DNA from 4 places in the Vibrio sp. JZG120 genome. Region 1 is predicted to be linked to each of the others. Evidence: predicted binding sites of a transcription regulator. Region 1 holds the regulator's gene; each other region holds the start of a gene.
The links. The regulator CRP, encoded in region 1, controls carbon source genes, mostly activating them, when cyclic AMP is high. The targets are predictions, from matches to a motif close to TGTGANNNNNNTCACA.

Region 1 (4,346 bases):
CTCTTGGCGGTAACATGTTGGCGAATTATTTAGCCCAATACAAAGACCACCCCATTTTGAACGCGGCGACCATTATCTCAGCGCCTTTAGACCTAGCAGCGTGTGCGAACCGTATTGAACAAGGCTTTTCGAAAGTGTATCGCCGTTACCTGCTCTCTTCGCTCAAACGCAACGCATTGCAAAAACATCACTTGTTGCATGGCGAGCTCGCTTTGTCCTACAACTCAATAAAACGTGTCACACGATTGTATGAATTCGATGATTTGATCACGGCACCACTGCACGGTTTTAAAGACGCACAAGATTATTACGATCAATGTTCTGGCTTAAGTAAATTACAACAGATCACGCTACCGACACTGATCATTCACGCCAAAGACGATCCATTCATGACCGACGATGTGATCCCGAAATTTGTTCTGCCAGATAATATTGATTACCGTCTCTTTGAGCACGGTGGGCATGTTGGTTTCCTTACAGGTTCAGCGCTCAAGCCGAAATTTTGGTTGGAAGAAGCGCTGCCAGCGTATTACGAAAGTATTGCTGCAGATTACCTTTCTGCTGTATCCAAGCAGCGAAAGCAGTAAACTAGCCGCTCATCATAAAAGTTCGAGGTATTTATGATCATTCCATGGCAAGACATTGCGCCAGAAACATTGGAAAACTTAATTCGTGAATTCGTCTTACGTGAAGGCACGGATTACGGAACCGTCGAGATTTCTTTGCAAGACAAAGTGGATCAAGTAAAAACTCAATTAGAAAAAGGCGAAGCGGTTATCGTGTTCTCTGAACTGCACGAAACCGTCGATATTCAGGTAAAAACAAAATTTTAGACCCTTCACATTTTACCGTACCCCACTCAATGACAAGGCATTGTTACGTGCTATAGTGGGTTATCGACCGTGCAGTAGCAGCCTACTGCACATTACAGGTAAGTAATTTTCGACAAGGTTTGTCATGTCAGCTAAACACCCAATTATTGCGGTTACTGGTTCATCCGGTGCCGGCACGACCACTACATCTGAAGCCTTCCGTAAGATGTTCAATATGATGAACGTTAAACCCGCATGGGTTGAAGGCGACAGCTTCCATCGCTTTACTCGCCCTGAAATGGATATAGAAATCCGTAAAGCGCGCGAGCAAGGTCGACACATTAGCTACTTTGGCCCTCAAGCTAATGACTTTCCAGGATTGGAAGAGTTTTTCCGTAAATATGGTCACGATGGCGCAGGCAGCGTACGTCGCTACCTACACACCTTTGACGAGGCCGTACCTTATAATCAAATGCCTGGAACCTTCACACCGTGGCAGGACTTACCGGAGAACAGTGACGTTCTCTTCTATGAAGGCTTGCACGGCGGTGTTGTGGATGGCGATGTTAATGTTGCGCAGCATGTGGATTTCTTGATTGGTATGGTACCAATCGTAAACTTAGAGTGGATCCAAAAGTTTGTGCGTGATACTCGTGACCGCGGTCATTCACGAGAAGCAGTAATGGATTCTATCGTGCGCTCGATGGACGATTATCTTAACTACATCACTCCGCAATTTTCTCGCACTCATATTAACTTTCAGCGCGTCCCAACGGTCGATACCTCCAACCCCCTTAATGCGAAGGGTATCCCAAGCCTGGATGAGAGCTTTGTCGTAATTCGCTTGCGTGGGATAAAGAAAGTCGACTTCCCATATCTCCTGGCTATGATTGATGGCTCATTCATGTCACGCCACAACACGATTGTCGTGCCAGGCGGTAAGATGAGCTTTGCAATGGAGCTCATAGTTCGGCCTATCCTACAACAGCTCATCGAAACAGGGAAAATTGGCTAAAAACCTGCCTGCGAAGATGTTTACTTTTCATACCGTGATCATGTGCACAGTTTTGCTTACAAAATCTCAATCATGGCACGATTAAAATCAAGAAATCGTTTTCGAAAAAGGATACTATTTCTTACCGAAACACAAGAGAGCTTGCAGCATATAAAAAGTGCTCTTATTCTAGTAGGCCTAATTCAGGCTTAGCTAAAATATGGATAGCGCAAGCGTACCCTGCAGAGGAAGTGAGATATTATGGTTCTAGGTAAACCTCAAACCGACCCAACATTAGAGTGGTTTCTTTCACACTGTCATATTCATAAGTACCCTTCAAAGAGCACGCTAATTCACGCGGGCGAAAAGGCAGAAACTTTGTACTATATCGTTAAAGGTTCTGTTGCGGTTCTTATCAAAGACGAAGAAGGTAAGGAGATGATCCTTTCTTACCTAAACCAAGGAGACTTTATTGGTGAACTTGGTCTATTCGAGGAAGACCAAGAGCGCACAGCTTGGGTTCGTGCTAAATCTCCTTGTGAAGTTGCTGAAATTTCTTTCAAGAAATTCCGTCAGCTTATCCAAGTAAACCCAGACATCCTAATGCGCCTTTCTGCGCAGATGGCTCGTCGTCTTCAAGTAACTAGCCAAAAAGTGGGTGACCTGGCGTTCCTAGACGTAACTGGTCGTATCGCTCAGACGCTTCTGAACCTTGCAAAACAACCAGACGCAATGACTCACCCAGACGGCATGCAAATCAAGATCACTCGTCAAGAAATCGGTCAAATCGTTGGCTGTTCTCGTGAGACAGTAGGTCGTATCTTGAAAATGTTAGAAGAGCAGAACTTAATCTCTGCGCACGGTAAAACTATCGTGGTTTACGGTACTCGTTAATCTCAAACCAGAGTGACGCGAACAAAATTATAAAAGCCACCAATGGCGACATTGGTGGCTTTTTATTTGTCTTGTAACCACATTAAGCTCAGAGCAACAAAAGACTAATGAGCAAGTTGGTTAGCCGAAAGGTTAACCCTAAAAGTTAGCCATTCGTACTTTCAAAGATTTTGTCCGCTGAAGCCGCCACAAAACCTGGGTACAGCTCACCGTTTTCCATCGGGTAGCGCTTAGCAAACTCGTAAAAGCCACCAGGGATAATTTCAGTGCCTTCGCTAAAGCGAACCGCCACTTTATCCGCCATGGTCGATGATTGTTCTAGCAGCACCTCAGGAGTGCCCTTCACTTCCCCGCCGTTTTCATTAATGGTAAATCCGGCCGTACGTAAGTGATCGTTTACTTGCTTCACTTCTTCGTATTCATTGAGCTGGTTAACGCTCACCGTGAAGTGGTTTGCGCCGTAACCATGCGCAGCCAACCAAGATGCATACTCACTTTCTTTAGCCAACGTTTGGTAGTCAGCAAAGCTTAAATCCCACAAGCGTCCACCATGTAAGAATGCGCTATCGTTCAGCTTGCCTGCATCGACTTGTGCCACCAGCTTTTTCACAATCTCTTGCAGCTCAGGTGAACACTCCTCAACTTTTAGCTCACTAATAAAGACTTTAGGTTGCTTCGGATCAGGGTGCTCATAGTGTTTAGCAACCAGCTTTTTACTTTCGAAAACGTAGTCACCACATGCCTGATAGCCAATGGCTACAAATGGTTTAGCTAAGGTTTCGATACCAAGAGGCGCAATATTGAAGGTACGTAAAGCTATATGATCATTAATCAGAGGCTCATCTTCTTGAAGCAGCTGATGTACTTTCGCAGCAGAGGGGCAAAGACGTTGAATGTAATCTTGCCATAGCGATTCAAATAACACATCGGGCGTCATAACGACTCCTTGTTACGAGATGTAGAGTTAAAAGGTAAGCGGAAGTTGACTGCTCGTTCACAACGAAAAGTTGTCCAGAATAATGAACGAGCAGCCATCAACCTGTGACGGTAAATGCCAGTCAGTCAACACGCTTTTCCGAGTCTTTGCTCACTTTCCGTGTTCTGCCAACGATCACTACAACCCATACCTAAATGATTCGCCGGCAAAGTGAGCCGCAATACATGGTTGCGACTCTGTTATTAAAACTTATAGCGCCACACCTGGGCTTAATGTTGCAGGCAAGATAGTCTCTTGACCTTCCATTGATGCCATCGGGTACGCACAGTAGTCTGCTGCGTAATAAGCGCTTGGACGTAGGTTACCTGACGCACCAGGACCACCAAATGGCGCATCACCACTTGCACCTGTGAGCTGGCGGTTACGGTTCACGATCCCAGCACGAATATGGTCAACGAAGTATTCCCATTCTTGGTCGTCAGTTGAAACTAAACCAGCAGAGAGACCAAAGCGCGTGTCATTCGCCAGTTCTACGGCTTTTTCTAGCCCTTCATAACGCACCACTTGCAGAAGTGGACCGAAGTACTCTTCATCTGGTAGCTCAGCAATGTTCGTTACATCAATAATGCCGGGAGAAACAAACGCCGCCTCTCCTGCTTTAGCTTCAATCAAGCTTTCACCACCAAGTGATTGTAGGTTCGCTTGTGCA
Region 2 (4,346 bases), on a different contig from region 1:
TGTTCGGCAAGGTAACGTTCAGAAATATCACGCGCCATGATCAGCACACCATTCGTTCCTGAAGCTTTATCTTTAAAAGGCGATTTCACCACATCAAACCACGTACTTTTGCCATCACTGCTAACGACTTTATCTATGTATCGGACAGGCTCTGACTGACGCAATGCATCCAAATCACTAGCGGCTAAGCGAGCGTACATCTCTTCAGGAATGACATCTTGAAGGCGCTTACCGATCAAATCAGACACGTCTGAAATACCTAATGCATTAACGAACGGTTTATTACACGCTTGATAGACCATATTCTCATTGAAGATACCGATAGAGTCAGGGCTAGCGTCAAGAATAGTCTGTAAGATGGTATCCCTTTGCGCCAACGCAACTTCTGTATCTTTACGGCGCTCCATTTCATCTCTCAGGTTCTGCTGCATTTTGTGCCACTCGGTCACATCATGACTAATGGATAATGTACCGATCAGCTCACCACTCGGTGACACAAGGGAATTTTGATTCACTTCCAATAAGCAACTGCGACCTTGTGGATCCGTCGTCCACTTGCGCTCACTCTTTCTGCTAGCCTCACCCATGGAAACCTTTGATGCGCAGGCTTCTTCCCTTCGCCCTTCCCAAAATTGATCAAATGCTCGGTTCGTCGTTAATAAATTCCCTTGGCGATCTTGGGTACAAATTAACTCAGAGAGTGAGTCTAGTGCCGAACGAGCAATCGTTAATTGCGCAAGCTCTTGTTGCTGCTCTTGATGAGTGGATTGATATGGCTGCGCGTAGATGATCCAAACACGGTGATTGCGCAGCAAACTCTTTCTTCCTGACAACTCCACCTTGATAGATTCGCTTTCAGATAAGCGCCAATCAAATACCTGCTGGCTAAAATGACGACTAGAGACACTGTCTAGAAACGACTCAAGCTCACGAATATCGAATAAAGCGGGATACAAATATCCCGTGCCTAGAGAGCGAATACCTAATAATTGCATCGCAGCTTGGTTAGATAACAAGATCTGAGCATGGCCAGTATCCAGCACTATGACTGGATAGGGTGAATCCGTTACGAGTTGCTTAAGTGATGTTTGAAAGTGCAAATAGATCAGTGCTAACGCGCACACGCTAGCAATTAATAACAAGACGACATAGCCATAACCGCCTTGACCATCCCAAAGCCAATTGAGTAACTGATCCATCGTTTAAACCTTTAAAAAAAACTGGTTAAAATATATCAGTTATTTATTGAGCGATCTGCTATTAATTCCGGTTTAGTATAGATAAAAGCGTTTCCCGTTAGGCTTCCTTGAGCACCATGTTCACTGAGGGATCGACCAATTTCAGTCATCGCCAGCCAGCGGTTTTCACACCACAGTGGTGATAATAAGGTAGGTCTACGAGCTGCTGATGAAACCCGATGGTAAATCACGTCCGGTGGCGTCATACGAATAATCTCACTGGCAATTGCGACATACTCTTCTAGCTCTGGCGCCTCTAATCGTCCTGCACGCCACGCTTTCGCCATGGTGCTGCCTTCCACGATATGAAGACCATGTAACTTGATGCCATCAGTGCCCACAGCCAACACTTTTTTCAGCGTCTCAATGTTATCGTCGCGGCTTTCTTTCGGTAATCCCACAATTAAATGAGTACAGACTTTAATACCTAGCGCACGCGCACGCTTGGTGATTTCGGCATAACATTCGAAATCATGACCGCGATTGATGCGCTTAAGGGTGTCGTTATTAGCGGTTTGAAGCCCTAACTCTAGCCAAATTTCATAACCTTGCTTTACATAGTCAGACAGTAAATCTAATACGGCATCAGGCACGCAATCTGGACGAGTCCCGACACACAATCCCACAATATCAGCCGCTTTTAGTGCTTCTTCATACATATTTTTCAGCACTTGCACTTCCGCATAAGTACTGGTGTAAGCCTGAAAATAAGCGAGATACTTCTTCGCTCGATGAATTTCGCCCGCACGATCTTTCAACTGATCGTGAATACTCTTTATCTGTACTTCTTCATCCGCAAACGAAGCCACATTACAAAAAGTACATCCTCCCCGACCAATCGTGCCATCTCGGTTAGGGCAACTAAATCCACCGTGCAACGTTAGTTTATGGACTTTTTCACCGTATCGACGCTGAAGATCTTGGCCGATTGTATTGACCAACTCATGTAACTGCATAAATTCTCACCAACAATGAACCGTAATCAATCTCACTACGATCTGTGTAAATAAATTACATCCCTGCAAGAAAAAACACACAATACTAGTCAATTCAAACAAACATCATACGGCTCAAAATCAATAAACCTGCATAAATACAGATAAAAAACGTTCATGTTGCGTAAATGTTAAACTAAAAATGCATAATTAAACGAAAAAATTGGGTCACAACGTCGACTTTTTCATTGCATTCTGAAGTGACAAAATTGTAGGATACTTACACAACCCCGTTATTTTTGTGACTTTTATTACAAAGTACACTGCGGGATTTGTCGGTGTTATCCCACTCCTACCTATATAAATCACTAAATAGTGGCAATAAATAAAGGGATACCACCAAGGATTGTTTTTCTCGCAAAACTTTTCCTGCGAGATACGGAAAGGAATCAAGATCGGTCAACCTAGATCGGTGGCGATAATAAATATAAAGGACAAGACGTAATCAATGGTCTAGGTGGCATTTGCCTGCCTGGTGCTTTTGCGTCGACATTGAACTGGAAGGATGTATCTATGGTAGATAGAGAGCAAAATCCACAGGGTCTATATACTCCTGAATTGGAGCATGACGCGTGTGGTATCGGTTTTGTTGCTCACCTTAAAAACCGTAAATCTCATGAAGTAGTGACTCAAGCATTGGATATGCTAGCTCGCATGGAGCACCGTGGTGGTCAAGGTTGTGATCCATGCAGCGGTGATGGTGCGGGTATCTTGCTACAAAAACCTCATGAATTCCTATTAGAAGAGGCCGTTAAGCTCGGCATTAAACTACCTTCATTTGAAAAGTATGGTGTGGGTGTCGTACTTTTCCCGAAAGACGAATACAAACGCGAGCAATGCCGTGACATTCTAGAACGCAACGCTCAGCGTCTAGATCTTGAAGTTATCGGCTACCGCGTATTGCCAACCGATAACTCAATGATCGGTGCCGACCCGCTAAGCACAGAGCCTCAGTTTGAGCATGTGTTTATCTCTGGTGGTCCAGGTATTACACCTGAAGAGCTAGAGCGCAAACTGTACGTACTTCGTAACTACACTGTACGTGTTTGCCTAGAAAGCGTTTCGAACATTGGTGATGACTTCTATATTAACTCTATGTCTTACAAGACATTGGTGTACAAAGGTCAGTTAACGACCGAGCAAGTACCTCAGTACTTCCTTGATCTGCAAAACCCGACCATGGTGACCGCACTGGCACTGGTACACTCTCGCTTCTCCACCAACACCTTCCCGAAATGGCGTCTTGCACAACCTTTCCGTTACATTGCCCACAACGGTGAAATCAATACAGTTCGAGGTAACTTGAACTGGATGAAAGCCCGTGAGGCGATCATTGAATCCGATCTATTTACCCAAGCTGAAATCGACATGCTGCTTCCTATTTGTCAGGAAGGCAGTTCGGATTCATCTAACTTTGACATGGCTCTTGAGCTCCTAGTTCTTTCTGGTCGCAGCCTGCCGCACGCATTGATGATGATGATCCCGGAAGCATGGCAAGAAAACAAAAACATGGATCCTAAGCGTCGCGCGTTCTATCAGTACCACGCGAACATCATGGAACCATGGGATGGTCCGGCTTCAGTATGTTTTACTGATGGTGTTCAAGTTGGTGCGACACTCGACCGTAACGGTCTGCGCCCTTCTCGCTACACAGTGACCAAAGATAACTTCCTAGTAATGGCATCAGAATCTGGTGTTGTGGATATTGAGCCAGAGAACGTTGAGTTCCGCGGTCGTCTACAACCAGGTCGCATCTTCGTTGCAGACTTAGAGCAAGGTCGCATCATCTCTGATGAAGAAGTGAAAGACACCATCGCAACGGCACAGCCTTACGAAAAGTGGGTAGAAGAAAACCTACTAAGCTTGAAGAAGCTGCCAGATGCGAGCAACCAATTCAGCCAACCTAAGCCAGAACATCTTCTACACCGCCAACAAGCGTTTGGCGTAAGTACTGAAGAAGTGAACGAAATCATCGTTCCAATGGCAAATGAAGGTAAAGAGCCATTATCAGCCATGGGTGCCGACTGGCCTCTTGCAGTGCTATCTCATCAGTCGCAACATCTTTCAAACTACTTCAAGCAGCTGTTTGCACAGGTAACTAACCCACCGATCG
Region 3 (4,346 bases), on a different contig from region 1:
CGTTTACAGCTTCAACTGCTTTAAGAACACCTTTACCTAGGAAACGTGCTTTGTCACCGTCACGTAGCTCAAGAGCTTCGCGAGAACCAGTAGATGCGCCAGATGGAGCTGCCGCCATACCTACGAAACCGCCTTCTAGGTGTACTTCAGCTTCTACAGTTGGGTTACCACGTGAGTCGATGATTTCACGACCTAGAACTTTAACGATCTTAGACATTAATGTTTCCTCTCGTTTCAAATATAAATGTCAATTTTAAAGGGCAGCAGCACAACCTTCGCCGCCGCCCGTATCCTTTTACTTCTCGAATTCGCCGCGTGCGTTTTGGCCCGCAGCTTTAACGAAACCTGCAAACAATGGGTGGCCATCGCGAGGAGTCGATGTGAATTCTGGGTGGAACTGAGCCGCTACAAACCATGGGTGAGCTGGGTTCTCAATCATTTCCACTAACTTCTTGTCCGCTGATAGGCCAGAAACTTTCAGACCTGCTTTTTCGATTTGCGGACGAAGCACATTATTCACTTCGTAACGGTGACGGTGACGTTCATGGATCGTCGCGCTACCGTAAAGTTCACGAGCTTTCGTCCCTTTCTCTAGATGACATAGCTGTGAACCAAGACGCATCGTACCACCTAGGTCAGACTTTTCAGTACGCTCTTCTACGTTACCTGACTCGTCTACCCACTCTGTGATCAAACCTACCACAGGGTACTTAGTCTCTTTGTTAAATTCTGTTGAATGTGCACCTTCCATACCCGCAACGTTACGCGCGTATTCAATTAGTGCAACTTGCATACCCAAACAAATACCTAGGTAAGGCACATTGTTTTCACGTGCGTATTGAGCTGCACGGATCTTGCCTTCAATACCACGATCGCCGAAGCCACCTGGTACTAGGATCGCGTCTAAGCCTTCTAGCAGCTCAACACCTTTTGTTTCGATATCTTGTGAGTCTACATACTTAATTGTGACACTTAGACGGTTTTTCAAGCCAGCGTGTTTAAGCGCTTCGTTCACAGACTTGTATGCATCTGGCAATTCAGTGTATTTACCAACCATACCGATGGTTACTTCACCAGTAGGATTTGCTTCTTCGTAAATAACCTGTTCCCACTCAGAAAGATCAGCTTCAGGAGCTGTGATGCCAAAGCGAGCACACACAAGATCATCTAGACCTTGAGACTTGATCAATTGAGGAATCTTGTAGATAGAATCTACGTCCTTCATTGAAATTACTGCTTTTTCTGGAACATTACAGAATAGTGCGATTTTCTTACGTTCATTCGCTGGAATAACGCGGTCGCTACGGCAAACTAGGATATCTGGCTGAATACCGATAGATAGAAGTTCTTTTACAGAGTGTTGAGTTGGCTTAGTTTTCACTTCGCCCGCTGCCGCTAGGTAAGGAACAAGTGTTAGGTGCATGAACATTGCGCGCTCACGGCCTAGTTCAACGGCTAGCTGACGAATCGCTTCCATAAATGGTAGTGATTCGATATCACCAACGGTACCGCCAACTTCAACGATAGCCACATCATGGCCTTCAGAGCCAGCAATTACACGGTCTTTGATCGCGTTAGTGATGTGAGGGATAACTTGAATAGTTGCGCCTAGGTAGTCACCACGACGTTCTTTACGAAGTACGTCGGCATAAACACGACCTGCAGTAAAGTTGTTACGCTTGGTCATCTTGGTACGGATGAAACGCTCGTAGTGACCAAGGTCAAGGTCAGTCTCTGCGCCATCTTCTGTAACGAACACTTCACCGTGCTGAGTAGGGCTCATTGTGCCCGGGTCAACGTTGATGTAAGGGTCAAGCTTCATCATAGTCACTTTAAGACCACGAGCTTCTAGAATAGCCGCAAGAGATGCTGCTGCAATACCTTTACCTAGAGAGGATACAACCCCGCCAGTAACAAAAATGTAATTTGTCGTCATGTTTAACCTGAAATTGGTTGAATGAGGGAAATGGAGTGCTTCTGGACGGGAGATAAATATACCAGAAGCTCCTTACCGCCACAACGTGAAATCTATCACACCGTAATTTTTTATTTTTTGCTTCAAATCAAAGTGAGCAAAGACAAACCAAAGTCCGTTTTCGTGTTAAGAGGCAAACTGGCCTCATATTGTATATTCCGCTTATTTTCCCCTATCTAGACTCTTCTCGCTTTACTTCATCCCAGAAATCGTCGAGCTCTGATAAAGAACAATCTGTAAGCGCTTTGCCTGACTGCTGGACCTTTCCTTCAACTTGCTTAAAACGTCTCGCAAACTTTAAGTTTGCTTTCCCTAGTGCGACTTCTGGATTTTTATCAAGATGGCGTGCCAAATTGACGGTCGCAAATAGCAAATCGCCGAGTTCCAACTCCACTTTTTCTTCATCAGGCTGAACTTGTAGTGCTTCTTCCATGACTTCATCAATTTCTTCTCGCACCTTATCGACGACCGGGCCAAGAGAGTCCCAGTCAAATCCATATTTCGCACATTTTTTCTGTATCTTTGTAGCACGAGAAAGTGCCGGCAAAGAGTTTGGTATTGAGTCTAGGATACTTTCTTCCGCTTTGCCTACCTGCGCTTTTTCTTTTGCTTTTTCCGCTTCCCAGTTGGCGTTGATTTCCTCGTCCGATTCAAACTCAACATCTGAAAAAACATGCGGATGACGGCGAGTCAGTTTTTCATTCACAGTTTCGACAACATCCGAAAATTCGAACAGCTCTTGCTCTTTCGCTAGCTGGCTGTAAAAAATCACCTGAAACAACAAATCCCCTAGCTCTTCTTTTAGATTGGGCCAATCTCGATTTTGAATCGCGTCCACCACTTCGTAGGTTTCTTCTATTGTATGCGGAACGATGGTGTCAAAGGTTTGTTTTAAGTCCCAAGGGCAACCGTTTTCTGGGTCACGCAACTTCGCCATGATTTGTTCTAATTGTTCAATTGGATGACTCATTTTTTGTTCCTTTAAACCTTTCTACTAAAGAAAAAGGTGAGCAGCCAAAACCACTCACCTTCTACATTATATTTTCTCAGCAGCTTTCACTAAGTAATTGTTACTTTGACAAGGCAACAAGTTTTCGCGACTCCTGAGCATAGCTCGCCTATGTGATGAGCCTGGGCCGGCACTCCGGAGTGAGCGCAGGCAACAACGCTATCAGCTTCAAGTATGACGAGAATTTTAGCCGAGGCGTTTCACCGTCATGACATCCTTTATTTGTTCTACCCGTTTCGAAACACGAGAAAGCACTTCAATATTGGTGACTTCTAGATCAAAGTCCATGATAGCAAGTTGACGTCTGTAATCGACTCGGTTCTTCATACTGGTCACTTTGATCTTTTCGTTGGCGAACAGTGTCGTAATGTCTTTGAGTAGACCACCTCGCTCCATCGCTTCAACACGGACGGTGAGGATGTATGACCCGACGAAGCCGCTGCCCCAGACAGTATCGATGATACGCTCTGGCGCGTGATGGCGCAGTTCTTCTAGCTGTTCACAGTCACTACGGTGTACTGAAATCCCTCGGCCTTGCGTAATGTAACCACAGATATCGTCACCTGGAATTGGCTGACAGCAACGCGCTAGGTGCGTCATTAGGTTATCAACGCCTTCTACAACGACGGCGTCTTTTTTCGGTCGGCTTTGCGCTGGTGATTTGTGCTCTGCTTCTTGCAGTTTTTCCAGTGCTTGCTGGTCTTCTTCTTCTGCCGTTGGCTTGTTAACGAGCGCATTAATATGGTTAATGATTTGGTTGATACGCAAATCACCGCTACCAACACCAACGTAAAGCTCATCTGGTGTTTTGACGTTAAACCGTTTGAGAGCGTAATGCTCAGCATCTTTTAACGTTGCGCCAATTTTTGCTAACTCATGTTCAAGAATTTCACGACCCGCTTCGAGGTTCTTCTCACGGCTTTGCTTTCGGAACCAGGCGTTAATTTTGGCACGCGCGCGGCCAGAATGAACGAAGCCTAATGATGGGTTTAACCAGTCACGTGATGGGTTAGGTTCTTTCTGAGTGATAATCTCAACCTGATCACCCATATGTAGTTTATGAGTAAACGGTACGATGCGGCCTCCGACTTTGGCGCCGATACAACGGTGTCCCACTTCGGAGTGAATATGGTAGGCAAAATCTAGCGGCGTTGCCCCCATTGGTAAATCGACAACATCGCCGCGAGGTGTAAAGGCATAGACGCGATCATCAAAGACTTGGCTACGTAGCTCATCAAGCATTTCGCCAGAATCTGACATTTCTTCTTGCCAATCCAGTAGCTTACGCAGCCACGTAATCTTCTCATCATAACCGCTTCGGCTGCTTGCCCCTTCTTTATATTTCCAGTGCGCTGCAACACC
Region 4 (4,346 bases), on a different contig from region 1:
TCTCGTTTGATACGCCGATATAGCGTACTTTGCCTGCATTCACTAATTCTGTAATCGCTTCCAATGTTTCAATTAACGTGACTTCTTCTTGTTTGTCAGGGTATGGGTAGTTGAGTTGACCAAAGCAGTTAGTTTGACGTTGAGGCCAATGTAATTGGTATAAATCGACATAATCCGTTTGCAGGCGGTTAAGGCTGTCATCAATTGCTGTATGGATGTGGCGACGATTAAGGCTCATGTTGTCTCGGATGTGAGGGACACCACGAGGGCCAGCCACTTTTGTTGCCAGCACAACTTTTTCACGTTTGCCGCTCTTTGCTAACCAATTACCGATGTATTGCTCGGTGAGTCCTTGCGTTTCCGCTTTGGGAGGTACAGGGTACATCTCTGCGGTATCAATGAAATTCACCCCATGATCAAGGGCAAAGTCGAGCTGTTCAAAGGCGCCCTTTTCTGTATTTTGCTCGCCAAACATCATGGTTCCGAGGCAGATTTTACTGATCTCAAGTGATGAGTGCGGTAGTTTTGTGTATTGCATATCACGTCCTTGAAGAGTTACCGACTAAATAAGTGATTCCAATATAGGGGATTTTTAACCGCTATCGCAAATGATTTACGTATAAAGGAAGACCAAACTCGAAAGCTATACATAGCCTAACTACACTTAAATGATCGTGTAAAGGAGGTACGTTATGCAGAAGCATCAATTGGACATGTGGTTACACGGTCCCCATAAAGATACTTATAAAACTCCCAAAGTATTTGTGATTGGGTGTTCTGATGTCTCTGACTATTTGCTAGCAGTGGAGTACAAGCATCAACTTGAGCCGATTAAAGACGGTGAAGATCCGATACATTTCGGTTCGCTAGATTTGGTGAAAGAAGAGCTGCTGAGGTTAGGGGTAGATAAAGCGTACTTAAGGCTGCACAATGCGTATGACGAATGTGGCACTGAAGAGGCAGCCTCGTACTGTGATATCGAGTTATCGCTCGTGACGCACTAAATGGCGGAAACAACATTACTCAGATGGCGTGCTGATGTAGTGCTTGAGTAAGATCTGCTCAGTAAACTGTGTTCTGAGGTAAAAACCTCGGGGCAGAGTTTTTATCGGCTTGCCATTTGAGCTATATGCTTCGGTGAGGGCTTTTGCATTCGCGGCTTTAGGGCGAAGATGCAGCGCTTCTCCGTGTCTGGCGGAAATTTGATCAAATTTCCCCAAGACGATCATCTCCATTAGCTCTTCCCAGTCGTTTCGTAAAATACGCTCTTCGTCTTCGTCTGGTGACCAAATCAGTGGGCTCCCAACACGTCTTTCTGCAAGTGGAATTTCTCGTTCCCCTTCCACTGGTACCCAAAGCACACGAGACAGCTTGTTGCGTACGTGGCTTGTTTCCCATGTAAGACCATGAACACCTGTGAGAGGAGCCACCGAAACAAAGGTTGTTTCCAACGGTTTGCCAGAGTGACTGATCGGAATACTTTTCAGCTCGATCCCTAGCTTAGCGAAATCTTGTTGAGGTTTACTGCCAGCTGGGGCGCCCAAGTGCCATTCGAGTAATTGACCCACCCAACCTTTATCACGTTTTAAGTTTTCAGGAACAATCATATTCGCCTCGGCGGCCAACTCAGCAAAACTGAGTCCTGCCATATCATGCGCTCGTTCCAATAGCTCTGCTTCTGTTTGTGGTTCTGGTTTCATAGTCACAAGGTGGTATTACAAAAAATATAGTTTATCAAACTCCGGCCAAATCTACTGTTTAAGATTTCACCGAGGCGGTGTAAGAACGATCAATTCATAACTTATCCACAGATGGAGGAGGTATTGATAAGATCCTGACGGGGTCTGTATGAATAAACAGGGGTTAAAATGCATTTTTGGGGTTGATTTTGTTGTAATCATCTAAACGAATAGCAGGTGAGTGTGGATAAATAGCCTATTGGTGGATCTTTGACCGATCTGAGTTTGGTGAAAAGATCATCAAGAAACTGAAGATCGATTTATCGTTATTTTTAAAAATAAATACTTTTCTATCAATGTTTTATGTTTATTTTCTTGTTTCTTTATTTGTTTTGCTTTTGATGGGATTGAACTGAATTACTCATTTGAATTGAATTCTTCACAAAGTTATTCACAGAAAAGGTGAATAAATGTGGGCAATGTCTCACTCTTGTGTTGATAAGGTATGATGTGATTAAAAGATATCCAAATATGGTGAAAAGGTAATAAATCTTGCTCATATCACATCAGTAAGTTTGCTAGTAATGGGGATATGTGGAAAAATCACGGTAATAAAAAATTTATTCATAGAGGTTAGCCAGTGATAGATGGCGATGGTTACCGACTTAATGTTGGTATTGTGATATGTAATAACCATGGTCAGGTCTTCTGGGCTAAACGATACGGGCAACACTCATGGCAATTCCCACAAGGTGGAATTGACGAAGGTGAAACTCCTGAACAAGCCATGTTCAGGGAGTTATATGAAGAAGTCGGTTTAACGAAAAAAGACGTTAAGATCATTGCAACAAGTCGTCATTGGTTAAGATATAAGCTACCAAAACGATTGGTGCGTTGGGACTCCAAGCCTGTTTGTATCGGCCAAAAACAGAAATGGTTTCTGCTGAGATTAGAATGCGATGAATCTCGCATTAATATGCAACGCGGAAAATCCCCTGAATTTGATGGTTGGCGCTGGGTGAGTTACTGGTATCCAGTTAGGCAAGTTGTTTCTTTCAAGCGAGATGTTTATCGACGAGCGATGAAAGAGTTTGCATCCTTAGCCATGCCTTTTCGAGAGAGAAAAGCGAAAGGGAAAAGAAAAAAGCAACGTAGAGGATAATCATGCTCAGTCAGCTAAGGGAAATAGTTGAGAAAGTCTCCAGGGTCGATGATGTGCATCTGGCACTCGATATATTGGTGAAAGAGACTTGTGCTGCCCTTCGCACTGAGTGCTGTACTATCTATCTTGCTAATGAAGAAATGCAGCGCCTTGAGTTAATGGCAACTCAAGGCCTTATTTTTGAAGGTGATAGTATTCATATCAACTTCAATGAAGGCTTGGTTGGGTTGGTTAAACGAAGCGCAGAGCCACTCAACCTTGCCGAAGCCTCAAAACATCCCGAGTTTAAATTCTTCCCTCAACTTGGTGAACAGATTTACCACTCCTTTTTAGCCACTCCAATCATTCATCGCAAACAAGTTTTAGGTGTGTTGGTGATCCAGCAAAAAACACCGCGCTTGTTCAGTGAGATGGAAGAGTCGTTTCTTGTCACGTTATCCGCTCAGCTAGCAGTGCTTATTGCGCATGCGCAGAATCTTGGGCATTGGCAGTTGGCATCTAAACCCACGGTATTAAAAGGTTTGCCTGCATCTACTGGTGTCGCGATTGGAGAGTTTTGGTTCGACAATACCCAGCCGAGTTTATCGGATGTTTTCCCTTCGTCCACGTTAGATAAAGAACGTGAGCACGAGACATTGCTGGTGGCGATAGAGCGAGCGTTAAATGACTTTCGCCGTATGCGGAAAAAGCTGGACAGTGAAATCAACAAAGATGCGCTGGCGATCTTCGATCTGTTTACGCACTTACTCAATGACCCGATGCTTCGTGGTGATTTGAAGAAGCAGATTGAAAAAGGAGACAGGGCCGATTGGGCGTTACGCCAAGTGGTAGAATCATACTCGAATCGATTTGCCAGAATGTCGGATGTCTACATGCGCGAGAGAGCGCAAGACATCCGAGAGTTAGGGCAAAGGCTGCTCTATTTTCTACATAACAGTGAGCAAGAAAATTCTGCAATTGATCGTCCCATTATTTTGGTGGCGAATGAACTCACAGCCACCTTGCTCGCGTCTGTACCTAAAGAGTTTTTGTTAGCCGTCGTGTCACTAGAAGGTGGCGCGAACTCTCATGCGGCTATTTTGTCTCGCGCACTTGGAGTTCCCGCTGTCATGGGCGCCAACATTAACCCGGTTGTGGTCAATGGCAAACTCGGGATAGTGGATGGTTATACGGGCGAGATCTTCCTAGAGCCAAACCGTCAATTATTGCGAGAGTATCGCAGCTTAGTGAGTGAAGAGTCAGAATTGTTTGCAATGGTAAACAAGGACCTCGCACTCCCAGCGGTTACGCAAGACAATCACCACATCGAAATTATGCTGAATGCGGGGCTCAGTGCAGACAGTAATATTGCCATCAATACAGGTGTTGATGGAGTTGGGTTGTACCGAACTGAGATTGCATTTTTACTTCAGCATCACTTTCCGTCAGAAGATGAGCAGTATCATCAATACCAAGCGATACTCAACAGTTATCCGAATCAACGAGTGGTGATGCGCACTTTGGAT

Region 2: the regulator CRP is predicted to act here: its motif matches at 2,474-2,489, upstream of gltB (glutamate synthase large subunit).
Region 3: the regulator CRP is predicted to act here: its motif matches at 2,021-2,036, upstream of ACWPOD_RS17720 (CTP synthase).
Region 4: the regulator CRP is predicted to act here: its motif matches at 2,151-2,166, upstream of rppH (RNA pyrophosphohydrolase).

The regions. Positions count from the first base shown of each region.
Region 1 covers NZ_JBSRRK010000020.1:29,470-33,815, reverse strand. The annotation lists gene ACWPOD_RS22365 (hydrolase) at 1-587, shown strand, start outside; gene ACWPOD_RS22360 (YheU family protein) at 621-833, shown strand; gene ACWPOD_RS22355 (phosphoribulokinase) at 958-1,827, shown strand; gene crp (cAMP-activated global transcriptional regulator CRP) at 2,068-2,700, shown strand; gene ACWPOD_RS22345 (DUF1338 domain-containing protein) at 2,846-3,637, opposite strand; gene astD (succinylglutamate-semialdehyde dehydrogenase) at 3,887-4,346, opposite strand, start outside.
Region 2 covers NZ_JBSRRK010000005.1:471,692-476,037, reverse strand. The annotation lists gene ACWPOD_RS13695 (sensor domain-containing diguanylate cyclase) at 1-1,199, opposite strand, end outside; gene ACWPOD_RS13690 (TIGR01212 family radical SAM protein) at 1,235-2,194, opposite strand; gene gltB (glutamate synthase large subunit) at 2,747-4,346, shown strand, end outside.
Region 3 covers NZ_JBSRRK010000009.1:17,810-22,155, forward strand. The annotation lists gene eno (phosphopyruvate hydratase) at 1-217, opposite strand, end outside; gene ACWPOD_RS17720 (CTP synthase) at 296-1,936, opposite strand; gene mazG (nucleoside triphosphate pyrophosphohydrolase) at 2,148-2,945, opposite strand; gene relA (GTP diphosphokinase) at 3,171-4,346, opposite strand, start outside.
Region 4 covers NZ_JBSRRK010000005.1:509,010-513,355, forward strand. The annotation lists gene ACWPOD_RS13845 (NADP(H)-dependent aldo-keto reductase) at 1-538, opposite strand, end outside; gene ACWPOD_RS13850 (DUF6482 family protein) at 693-1,004, shown strand; gene mutH (DNA mismatch repair endonuclease MutH) at 1,020-1,700, opposite strand; gene rppH (RNA pyrophosphohydrolase) at 2,320-2,841, shown strand; gene ptsP (phosphoenolpyruvate--protein phosphotransferase) at 2,844-4,346, shown strand, end outside.